3 regions of the Glutamicibacter sp. NPDC087831 genome follow, and region 2 is predicted to be linked to each of the others. Evidence: riboswitches for the same ligand, from Rfam matches in the RefSeq annotation. Region 2 holds a riboswitch; each other region holds the start of a gene.
The links. A riboswitch is a leader RNA that binds a small molecule or an ion and turns the genes downstream of it on or off. The one in region 2 is predicted to bind S-adenosylmethionine.
Positions count from the first base shown of each region.

Region 1 (3,981 bases), on a different contig from region 2:
CCAGGGCACGCTGTTCCTCTTCGACCAGCTTCAGGTGTTCCTCATCGGTAGTCGCCGACTGCTCTTTGGTGAAAAGCTTGTTCAGTTCAGGATCAGCGCGAAGGGTCTGGTTGTTGTTCGCGGGTGCATACACCGGGCCCAGTCCGCCGTACGCAAACTGGCGAGTTCCGAAGAACTCCACCTTGTCGTCAACAAGTGCGTTGGTCAGGAAAGTATTGTCTGCCGCACGGTTGATCAGCTGGACGCCGATCTCGCGCCATTGCTGTTCAATCAGTTCGAAAGCGGGCTTGATGACCACGGAGTTATTCGAGGTGGAAATCGTGACTTCCAGTTTCTTCCCGTCCTTCTCCCGAATGCCATCTACGCCCGGCTTCCATCCGGCGTCGTCCAATAACTGCTTGGCCTTGTCCGGGCTATAGGCCAATTCGGCAGACAGGTCTACAAACCCTGGTGCCTTGTGGTTGAGGATCGATCCCGAGATGACATAGCTATCCGAGAGAACGGTGTCTTTGATGGCCTGGCGGTCGATTGCAACCTGCAGTGCCTGGCGGACTTTGACGTCTTCCAGCTTTCCCGAGCCAATGCGCACAGCTGCGTGGTTGGTGGTCAGGTCCACCCCTTCGGCCGCGTAAACCTTGCCTCCGCTGGAGGCCAGCACCTGTTCGTCTACCGGCTGCAATCCTCGGACGAGATCCACCTGCCCGGACTGGGCGGCGCCGGCACGGCTAGCGACCTCTGGAAGGTACTTGATAACCAAGGTATCCAGGTAGGCATCACCCTGGTTTGGGGCAGTTTCTGGCGCCCAGGCGTAGTCATCTCGGCTGCTGAACACGACTTCTTCATCAGGCTTTTCCGATTCGAAGACGAATGGGCCGGAACCAACAATTTTGGAGATGGAAGACTGCGCGGCATTGTCCAGTTCAAGGGTCTTCGGGGACACCAAACCAGCAGTTACGGAGGAAGTCGACCTAAGGAAATTGGCATCTGGCCGCTTGAGCGTGACCTTGACCTTGTTGTCCCCTACGACCTCTGCCGACTTATAGGCAGCAAAGTCAACGTTTGGCGCAATCTGGGCAGACTTGATTCCCTTTCCAAGGGCATCCAGGTTCAGCTTCACAGCCTCAGCATCCAGCGTGGAGCCGTCTGAGAAAGTGACACCGTCGCGAATGGTGAAGGTAAACTCCGTCTGGTCTTCATTGGCTTCGAATTCGCTGGCGATCCAGCCAACCAGTTTGCCGGCTTCCACATCGTAGTAGGTCAGGCGATCAAGCACTGAGTTCAGAACATTCGCTTTCTCATAGAAGCGTGCTGCCTGAGTCTGCCAATTGTTGATAGGGGTAACTTCAGCGAAGGTGAAGGTGCCACCTTCAACCGGAGTCCCTGGATCGGCTGCTGCTTGCGCTGCGCCCGTCTTAGTGGCGTTGCCTCCGCAAGCGGTGAGCGACAAGCCCAGAACGGCAAGAATCGCAGTGGTCTTCAGTCCAAAATGTGCTGTACGCATGATTTCAAATGTCCTCTCGGTTGGTGACCCGAGGATTACGCCTAGATTCGCTGCACGTTCTGCCATGATTTGTGGGAATACTCTTGGCGAGTTTCTCCCGGCAGACCGTCATGAAAATTAGCAATCTCCATCGGTCCTGGCCTTAGCACCGCTCCCGTTCACGGGTGGTTGCTGCGACTTCAACGAGCCAGGTCTCTCGGTCGCTCTGGATGGGGTGTCCGGCTGTACCGGCCGAACAATTCAAGTCTGCAACCCGTGAATTCAGCAGACAAGCGTTACGTAAGACAGCGGTCATGAAGTCACACAACGCATCCTGAAATGCCCGATGTTCGTCATATTGGGCGTAATGCTCCGTCACAAGTCCAAGGGTTAATCATCTTGACGGGAAATCCTTGACGCTGCCAGCCTCGGCGGAGATAATGTGCCATCTGGAGCGCGAAGAGGCCCGGCACCTGTCGGTGCCGGGCCGCTTCGCGCACGCCGATCAGTGCAGCGCAATGGCAGTTCCGTCAGGAACCGGAGACCGGGGTGAGCACTCCCTGGACCAGCGGATCCTCGGTCGTGGCCAGGTACTCCTGCAGCCGCGGATCGGAGAAGGCTTCCACAAGCTTCTGCGCATCGGCGCTCTTGGCGTACTCCGCGCCCATGATCAGGCGGGAGGCGAAGGTCTTGGGCGGCTCGGGGAACAAGATCCCCTGTTCGCGGTCGACCTTGCCGGCGTCGAATTGGGAGACGTAGCCGATGGCCGCGCCAACATCGTCGAGCATGCGCGGCATCGCCAGCAGGTCGGCTTCCTTCAGCTCGAAGCCCCGGGGGTTATCGATGACATCGGAGATCTTCGCGGTGCGCGGTTCGATGTCAGGGTCCAGGCCGAGCAGGCCCTCGCGTTGCAGCAGCCACAGCGCCTGGCCCTGGTTGGCCACATCATTGGGCAGCAGCAGCGAGGCGCCACGCGGGATGTCCTCGACCGAGTCGTAATGGTTCGAATAGAGCCCGAAACCCCACTGGAAGAGCTCCACCGTGGGTTCCAGCTCAACCCCGGCGGCCTCCGCGGACTGCTCCATGTACCACTGGTGCTCGAAAATCGTGGCATCGAATTGGCCGCTGGCCACCGCCTGGTTGGCCTGGATCGGATCCTGAAGCCCGACCTTCTCGATTTCGATGCCGTAGTCCGGGGCGATCTCCTGCGCCACGAAATCCAGGATCTTCTCCTCGCCGGCCATGGCCGGTTCGAAGTGCACGGTGAACTTCGTCTGGCTTCCGGCGGCCGAAGCAGCGGCAGGGGCGGAGCGCTGCTGGCCCAGCAGCACACCGAGGATGAGGGCGGCCACGGCCGCGAGGGCGGCGATGGTCCAGGGAAGGGCATTGCGGTTCTTGCGCAGCGTGAAGCCGTGGTCGTGCCCGGCGTGCGGTGTAGTCATGGTCTCGCTCGTTCGTTCGTCGATGGTATTCAGGGACGCGCCAGGGCGCGGGCGATGCGGTCGCCGAGGAATTGGACAATTTGCACGGTCAGGATCAGCACCACGATGGTCGCCAGCATGACGTTCATGTCGAAGCGCTGGTAGCCGTAGGTCACAGCGAGATAGCCGATGCCGCCGGCCCCGATGGTTCCGGCGATGGCCGAGTACTCGATCATCGAGATGGTGTTCAGCGTGATAGCCGAGGCCAGGGCCGGCAGCGCCTCGCGGATCTGGGTGGTGCCGATGATTTGCGCGGTCGAACCGCCGGTCACCAGCCCTACGGCCAGGTTGTGCCTGGGCAGGTCGTTCAGCGCGTTCTGCACCAGCCGGGCGAAGAACGGGATGCCGGCAATGGTCATGGGCACGGCGGCCGCCGCAATGCCGATGGTGGTGCCGGTGACCCATTTGGTGAAGGGGATGATCGCTGCCATCAGCACCAAGAACGGCAAGGAGCGTCCCATGTTGGCGATCCAGCTGAGCACCGCATGCAGGCGCGCCCGAGGGAAGAGCCCCTGCCGATCGGTGTTGTACAGCGCGATGCCCATCAGTCCTCCGAGGCTGATGACCAGGGCCATGACGATTCCGACCATGGCCCACGTCTGGCCGTAGGCCGGCAGCATCAACTCGGGCAATTGCTGCCACGGAGTGTCGGTGCCCACCGCTGCGCTTTCAAAGGGGATTCTCATGCGTTGGCCTCCACCAGTTCGTGGTTGTTGCGGGCAAGGCTGCTTGGGTCGGTTTGCAGGCCCCACCCGTCCAGCAACCGGATCAGGTACTCAGGGGCTGCGCCCCGCACGCCCAAGCGCACGCGGCCCAAGGTCCCCTCATGGTGCGCCTCGACGGCGCCGCCCAACAGGGCCACCGCGATCCCGTGTTCGATGCCCAGACGCGAGATCCAGCCGGGATCGACCCGGTCTTTGCGGTAGGCCACCGTCACTGCGTAGTCGAAGCCTGCCGGCAGGTCCTCGGCCCGCAGCGGCAGCAGCTTCGCCCCGGTCTCCGAACCCGGGGATGCCACCA
Region 1 is NZ_JBIUVH010000004.1:114,564-118,544, reverse strand. It holds gene ACIOJF_RS13530 (ABC transporter substrate-binding protein) at 1-1,501, opposite strand, end outside; SAM riboswitch class I at 1,626-1,717, opposite strand; gene ACIOJF_RS13525 (MetQ/NlpA family ABC transporter substrate-binding protein) at 2,011-2,922, opposite strand; gene ACIOJF_RS13520 (methionine ABC transporter permease) at 2,952-3,647, opposite strand; gene ACIOJF_RS13515 (methionine ABC transporter ATP-binding protein) at 3,644-3,981, opposite strand, start outside.
Region 1: another riboswitch for S-adenosylmethionine. It lies ahead of ACIOJF_RS13530 (ABC transporter substrate-binding protein); the one in region 2 lies ahead of ACIOJF_RS07850 (acyl-CoA dehydrogenase family protein).

Region 2 (3,981 bases):
GCAGGTTTCCGCCATGGCCGCGGCCACGAAGAATCTCGGTTTCGCGGTGACCAGCGCGCTGACCTATGAGCGACCCTACGCGCTGGCCCGGAAGTTCTCCTCGCTGGACCACCTCACCCGCGGGCGCATCGGTTGGAACGTGGTGACTAGCTACTTGGAGTCGGCGGCCCGCAATCTGGGCATGGCCAGGCAGCTGGATCACGACGCCCGCTACGACATTGCCGATGAATTCATGGACGTGGTCTACAAGCTCTGGGAGGGATCATGGGAGGAAGACGCGGTTCTCAAGGACCGCGAACGTGGCGTCTACACCGACCCTTCCAAGGTGCATCCGATTAACCATCACGGCCAGTACTTCAACGTGCCGGGCATCCATCTTTCCGAGCCTTCCATCCAGCGCACCCCGGCGATCTTCCAAGCGGGCGCTTCTTCGCGCGGCCGGCGCTTTGGCGCGCAGCATGCCGAGGGCATCTTCCTGAATTCGATCAATACCGCGGTCACCCGCCGCCAGACCGATGCGATCCGCGATGAGTTCGAACTGGTGGGTCGGCCCCGGGACGCCGCCAAAATCTATGCGCTGATGACCACTGTGGTGGCTGATTCAGACGCGCAGGCGCAGAAGCTCTACCGCGAATACCAGTCCTATGCCTCGCGCGAAGGTGCCATGGCATTCTATGGCGGGTGGTCGGGCTTGGACCTGAGCCAGTACGCGCCGGATGAGGAGCTGCAATATCTGGAAACCAACGCGGCGCGATCGGCGGTATCGATTTTCACTACAGCGAATCCGCAGCAGAAGTGGACCCCGAATGCCATCGCCGACTACCTCGGAGTTGGCGGCATCGGACCGGTGCTCGTCGGTTCGCCGGAAACCGTGGCGGACGAAATCGAGCGTTGGGTGGATGAATCAGGATTGGACGGGATCAACTTGGCCTATGCCATCACCCCAGGTTCCTTCGAGCAGTTCACCGATCTGGTGGTTCCCGAGTTGCGGAAGCGCGGAAGAACTTGGGCAGGATACGAAGGCAACACCCTGCGCGAATATCTGGCGGGTCCCGGCACGACGCGAGTGGCTGACGATCACCCGGCAGCCGCCTATCGCGGGGCTTATGCGGGAAAGGCCTCGGCAGCGGAATCCCAAGCGAGCCAAACACCTGAAGCTGTACTAGGCGCCCGGTGACACATGAGGAAATATGACGGCCACTGAGGCCCCTGTGAAGGCCTCGAAAATGTCGATTCATGACGATGTTCCGTCCTATGACATCTTCCCTGCCAAGCGGAGGCCGTCGGTGCTTCACTGATGGAGAACAACCCATCCAGAGCGGCTGAGAGACCTGGCTCCGAGACGCCGCAGCAAGCCTGCACTCCGCAGGTAGTGCTAACGCCAGGTTCGATGGATCCGCAGATTTTCTGCATCCTTCGGAATCCATAGCCCAAGAGGAGAACGAAGATGACTGTACTGGATACCCAATTGCCGCGCGTGCCCTACACCGGCACTGCTGATGAAGCTGAACTGGCTCATTGGCGCGACGTCGCCCAGCAAGTAGCTGACAAGCTGGCGGCTGACGCGCTCGAACGCGACCGAAAGAACGCCCAGCCTTTCGCCGAAGTGCAGCTGCTGCGCGAAGCCGGGTTGCTCAATCTCTTGGTGCCTGCAGAATTCGGCGGAGCCGGAGCCCATTGGGAAACGGCTTTCGAAGCGGTCCGCATACTGGCCGCAGCCGATGGCTCCATCTCGCAGTTGCTGGCTTACCACTACATCAACCAGTCCGGCATTGCGTTCTACGCCCCAGCAGAAGCGCAAGGGGCATGGTGGCAGCGCACCGTGGAAGGTGGCTGGCTCTGGGGCGATTCGGTGAATCCAGTTGATCCGGATTTGACGCTGAGCGCCGAAGGGGACGGCTACCGACTGAATGGAGCCAAGCGATTCTCCACGGGTTCCGGTGTTGGCGAGGTCATCGTCATCAACGCGCTGGTCCAGGGCGGAGAATACGACGGGCAGATTCTCGCGTTGGTTCTGTCACGCGATATCGATGGCTTGGAAATCGTTGACGACTGGGACTACCTGGGACAGCGGCTGAGCGCGTCGAATTCCTTGAAGTTCCACAACGTGCGGCTCGAAGCAGGGGACTTGCTGGGATTCGTCACCGATGAACCGGTCTCCACCCTGCTTACCCCCGGTATCCAGCTGGCCTTCGCCAACTTCTACCTGGGCATCGCCCAGGGAGCACTGGAGCGCGGCAAGCAGATCTTGCTGGGCCGCAAGAACGCCTGGCTGTTCTCGCAGGCAGAGACCTACTCGCAGGACCCGATCTTCCAGCGCACCGTCGGAGAGCTCAAAGCCCGCACTGCAGCAGTGGCGGCGCTGACCGAGAAGCTGGGCCGGAAATTCGATGCCCTGCTCTCGAAGGCCGGGGAAGTCACCCAGCCCGAACGAGCGGCGTTGGCCGTGGAAATTGCTGAAGCCAAGGTGGTCTCCACTGAGGTGGGAGTGGATGTGGCGAACCGGATCTTCGAGGTGACCGGTTCATCTTCGACTGCGAACTCGGTGGGCCTGGACCTGTACTGGCGCAATGTGCGCACCCATTCGCTGCACGACCCAGTGGACTACAAGAAGATCGAGGTCGGCGCCTACTTCCTGCGCGGAGAGTCCCAGCCGCTCTCGCTGTACACCTAAGAAAACTTCTCCCGGATTGGACTGAACGATGACTGTACTTGCAACTGGCAATCGACTCGCAGGCCTCAAAAACCGCTTCGCACCGCTCTTCGCGCGCATTGCGCAGGGTGCAGCTGAACGCGACCGCACCGGCGAATTGCCCTACCAGCAGGTCGCGGACCTGGCCGCTGCCGGCTTTGGCGCGGTTCGGGTCCCGGAATCGCACGGGGGTGCCGGTGCTACGCTGCCCGAACTCTTCGAGCTCTTCGTGGATCTCGCGGCGGCGGATTCCAATATTGCCCAAGCGCTGCGCGCTCACTTCGCCTTCGTCGAGGACCGTCTGGTTGCGGCCCCCGGTCAGGGGCGCGACAAGTGGCTGGCCCGCTTCGTGGCGGGAGAACTGGTGGGCAACTCCTGGACCGAGGTCGGCACCGTCAAGGTCGGGGACGTGATCACCAAGGTCACCCCGGACGGCGAGGGAAGATTCAAGCTCAACGGCACCAAGTACTACTCCACCGGCTCGATCTTCGCCGACTGGCTCGATACCTACGCAGAGCGCACCGACACCGGAAAGCGCGTGATCGCCGCAGTCAACCGCCACCAGCCCGGCGTCGAGCTGGCCGATGACTGGGATGGCTTCGGCCAGCGCACCACGGGTACCGGCACCTCCACCTTCACCGATGCGATTGTCGCCGAAGAAGACCTCATCGACTTCGATACGCGTTTCAAGTACCAGACAGCTTTCTACCAGCAGGTGCTGCTCGCTGTTCTGGCCGGCTCCGCCAAAGCAGCCGAGCGCGACTTCGCCGCCGAGCTGAAGGCGCGCAAGCGGACCTTCAGCCATGCCGCGGCCAATCTGGCGGCCGAAGACCCGCAGCTGCTGCAGGTGATCGGCGAGGTCTCCGCGGCGGCCTTCGCTGCCGCGGCAACGGTGGAACGAGTGTCGACGGCATTGCAGGGAGCCTATGAAACTGCGCAGGCGCTGCACACCGGCGAGGTGACCGGGGAAGAGGACGAAGCAGCCAACGATGCGGCAGAGCTGGCCAGCGCCCAGGCGCAGGTGGTGCTCACGCCATTGGTCCTCAACGCAATCACCCACGCTTTCGATGCGCTGGCCGCCAGCGCCACGAGCGTTACCAAGAACCTGGACCGGCACTGGCGCAATGCCCGTACCGCCGGCAACCACAACCCCTGGGTGTTCAAGGCGCGGTTGATTGGCGACCTGGCGGTCAATGGCACCGAGCTTCCGCGCGTGTGGGCGATTGGTGCATCAAAGTAGATTCCATGGTCTTGCGGGTCCAGCATTCTTTGCCGATGCTGGGCCCGTG
Region 2 is NZ_JBIUVH010000002.1:300,883-304,863, forward strand. It holds gene ACIOJF_RS07845 (LLM class flavin-dependent oxidoreductase) at 1-1,177, shown strand, start outside; SAM riboswitch class I at 1,307-1,397, shown strand; gene ACIOJF_RS07850 (acyl-CoA dehydrogenase family protein) at 1,448-2,674, shown strand; gene ACIOJF_RS07855 (acyl-CoA dehydrogenase family protein) at 2,703-3,932, shown strand.

Region 3 (3,981 bases), 170 kb from region 2:
TCGTCCAAGGTGGCGTCCACGGGCACGTCCGGACGTTCTCCGGCGTACTGGTCATCGGTGATCTCGATGAGCGCCTCCAGCGTTGGGTTCTCGCGGCGCAGGGTCTTCGTGTTCTCCAACAGCTCTGTGTCGGCAAGCATCAGCTTGGCAGCAGAATGATCAATGATGTATTGCAGCTCGTGGGCCGAGAGTCGGGTGTTCAGGGCAACGAGGACTGCGCCTGACAGCGGTACGGCGTAATGCGCCATGAGCATTTCGGGAGTATTCGGTGCCAGCACGGCCACGCGGTCGCCCGGCTCAATGCGAGCCTTCAGCGCCTGGGCAAAGCGGTGCACCCGTGCTTCGAATTCTTCATAGGAGAAGATGCGAGTTCCATGGATGACGGCGGTCTTCTTCGGATAGGCCTCGACTGTGCGTTCCAAGAAACGCAGTGGGGTCAATTCTGAATGGTTGGCCTGAATCTCTACCATGGTGTGGCTATTCCTCAATCGTCATCGATGGTTACGGAGAACAATAAGCAGGAGTGTGACTCAATGCACTCCATGACCAATAGTGGCATGAACCTCAGCGTCATGCCGGGAAACCAAGTTTCATTACGGTGGGCGGTAGGGGATTCGCGCCAGGGCCCCGAGCCCAGGGGAGGCGTTAGTGTTCTGCCGAATCAAGGGCGGCGGAAGCCTGCTGCGATCATGGGGGCCGAGGGGTTCAAGAAGCGCGGCGCATAGCGAATAAAAGGCTGCCCAAGGACTTCTGGTGGGGCCTTGGATCGAATATTGCGTCGAATATTGCGATTTGCGAAGTGAAATGTTTGACGGCTGTTCGTCATGAGCCATATCGTTTTAAACAGAATCAAGAGCATCAGCTATAAGCCCTGGCTTGCTGATCGGCAACCCTCTCAACGGTAGTGGGGTGCTCCAGGTGAGGATTCGGTTCCACGCAAAATGTGCTGGAACAAGTACCGCACACGGCGCGGAACTTCAGCCCAAGCGGCTTCGAGTAACGAGAAGCCAATGCTTGCAGGCTACTGCGCGGTGGGCAAGACCCAAAGGAATCGAGCCATGTCATTGAATCTTGAACTTGACCCGTTGACCCTGCGCAAGGTTTTCGCTCAGCATCCATCAGGGGTAGCCGCCCTCTGTGCAGAACTGGATGGCGTGAAGACGGGACTTGTCGCTTCATCGTTTACCGTGGGAGTTTCCCTCGAACCTGCACTGGTGATGTTCGCCGTGCAGAAGTCCTCGAACACTTGGCCAAAGCTGCGCGAAGCTGGCCGCATTGGCGTCTCGGTGCTGAGCGAACGCAATGATGGTGTCTGCGCTCAGATTGCCTCGAAAAATGGCGACCGGTTCCGCGGAATCGATACCTATTCCTCGGATCAGGGCGCGCTCTTCGTCAACGACTCAACGTTGTGGTTGGAGACTTCGATCTACAACGAGGTCGAAGCGGGGGATCACTGGGTAGTCCTGATGGAAGTCCACGGGCACCGCACCTCCGAGCACTCGCCACAGATCTTCCATGATTCGCGGTTCCATTCGCTGCCGATTCCTGAGCTCGTATAAGCGCTTCGCATCTTCCAAAGCTCCGGCCAGATCAAAACATCGATCTGGCCGGAGCTTTTTGAATTCCGGTTAGGCGGGTTGAGCCGTTCCCCGCAGCCCTCGACACCGGCAATGCCCGTTCTCTCACGCCACCCAGAAGACGTGGCAAGATGGCTGGCAATCTCATGGCCTGCCTTCTTGGGCCAGCTGCCCCAGGCATTTGGCGATAACCTCGTCATCAAAGTATCTGTCGCGAGAAACCTTGAACTCGCCATATCCGCCACCCGTCTGGGCCGTCGAACAGAACCACGCAGATAGCTCATGGATCCTCGCTGCACGCTGGACCAGAGCGGCAGAGAATTGCCGGCAACCCTCGCATGGGGCTTCCGAGCCATGCAAAGGCTGCGCATCACAAATGAAACCGGCGCTTTATGGCGTCTTCACTGGCGCGCGTCGCGGACGCGAAGTGGCGAGAGTGCGCCGGCAGCCCAGTCGCTGATCCAGGTTCGCCCGCCGAGTCGTTGCACACATTAAGTTATCCACCGCCCCCGAACGCAGAAACCCTAGCCGATTGTGGACTACTGGAAGATCCGGCCTTGCTGGCGAATTTAATCCACGGTGACTTAGGGTTTTGTAAATTCACCAGTATCCACAAGGTTATCCACAAAACTGTGGACAAGACGTGGGCAAATGTGTACAAAGGCTGAAAAACCCCGGGAACTGGGCGATTAAGGGTGTTGATAACCTTGGGTCGGTTGGCGTGAGCTTCAATGAATTAAGTTTCTGTCCACAGGTGTGCGAATACAAACAACCAAGTCAACAGATATTAATGATACGTAGAGTGGGGTAATCCACAGAGTTCTCCCCAGACTGTGAACAGGGAAGTCCACAGGTAGAGGAGTGTTATCCACATATTCTGTGGATAATGAGGTTTACGCCTGTTAATAACAGCCCTAGTGTTGGGTTCGGGAGAGAAATATCCACAGGCGCCTGACATCCAAATGTCCGTATCGACTGACACGATGAAGCGTTGCCATGAGGCAAGGATAATTTTTCCCAGCGGGTCAATAGGGGATGGAAGTGTCTGCAATGAGTGCTGAGCCGGTTTACGAAGGACGAGATTCCGACGCAGGGCGCAAGCCGCCACAGGATATCGAGGCCGAGATGTCGGTCCTCGGTGGCATGATGCTCTCCAAGGACGCCATTGCTGACGTCGTTGAATCCATTCGCGGCACCGACTTCTACCGTCCCTCCCACGAATCGATTTACGAGGCGATTGTCGACCTCTACGGTCGTGGCGAACCAGCCGATGCGGTCACCGTAGCCGACTTGCTGACCAAGCGCGGCGAAATCTCGCGCATTGGTGGCGCCGCCTACCTTCACAATCTCATCCAGCAGGTTCCAACTGCAGCCAACGCCGGGTACTACGCAGAAATTGTGCGCGAACGCGCCGTGCTGCGCCGATTGGTTGACGCTGGAACGCGTATTGTCCAGATGGGCTACTCGCCAGATGGTGAAGTTGACGCAATCGTCAACGAAGCCCAGGCAGAGGTCTACAAGGTGGCCGAGAACCGCAGCAGTGAAGACTACGTGCGACTTTCGGACATCATCGAAGACACCGTTGATGAAATCGAGAACGCGGCCAACGCGGGCGATGGCATTACCGGTGTGCCCACCGGATTCTATGAATTCGACGAGCTGACCCAGGGCCTGAAGGGCGGCCAGATGATCATCATCGCCGCCCGTCCTGCGGTGGGCAAGTCAACCTTCGCGCTGGACTTCGCCCGTTCTGCTGCCATCAAGCACAATATGGCCACCGTGTTCTTCTCCTTGGAAATGGGCCGCAATGAAATTGCGATGCGCCTGCTCTCGGCCGAAGCATCCATCCAGCTCCAGGATCTGCGCAAGGGCTCGGTGGAAGACGCACAGTGGACCAAGATCGCCACGACCATGGGCCGGCTGAACGAAGCCCCGTTGTTCATTGATGATTCGCCGAACATGTCCATGATGGAAATCCGTGCCAAGTGCCGTCGCCTCAAGCAGCGCAATGAGCTGCGCATGATCATCCTGGACTACCTGCAGCTGATGAGCTCGGGCAAGCGTGTGGAATCGCGCCAGCAGGAAGTTTCCGAGTTCTCGCGTAACCTCAAGCTGCTCGCCAAGGAACTCGACGTTCCGTTGATTGCGCTGTCGCAGCTGAACCGTGGTTCCGAGCAGCGTACCGACAAGAAGCCAATGGTTTCGGACCTGCGCGAATCGGGCTCGATTGAGCAGGACGCCGACATGGTGATTTTGCTGCACCGTGATGACGTCTACGACAAGGAAAACCGTCCGGGCGAAGCTGACGTGATTATCGCAAAGCACCGTGCCGGTCCGACCAAGACCATCACCGTGGCCTTCCAGGGCCACTACTCGCGCTTCAACAACATGTCCACCGAGGGTT
Region 3 is NZ_JBIUVH010000002.1:132,865-136,845, forward strand. It holds gene ACIOJF_RS07105 (long-chain-fatty-acid--CoA ligase) at 1-470, opposite strand, end outside; SAM riboswitch class IV at 848-964, shown strand; gene ACIOJF_RS07110 (flavin reductase family protein) at 1,059-1,559, shown strand; gene dnaB (replicative DNA helicase) at 2,628-3,981, shown strand, end outside.
Region 3: another riboswitch for S-adenosylmethionine. It lies ahead of ACIOJF_RS07110 (flavin reductase family protein); the one in region 2 lies ahead of ACIOJF_RS07850 (acyl-CoA dehydrogenase family protein).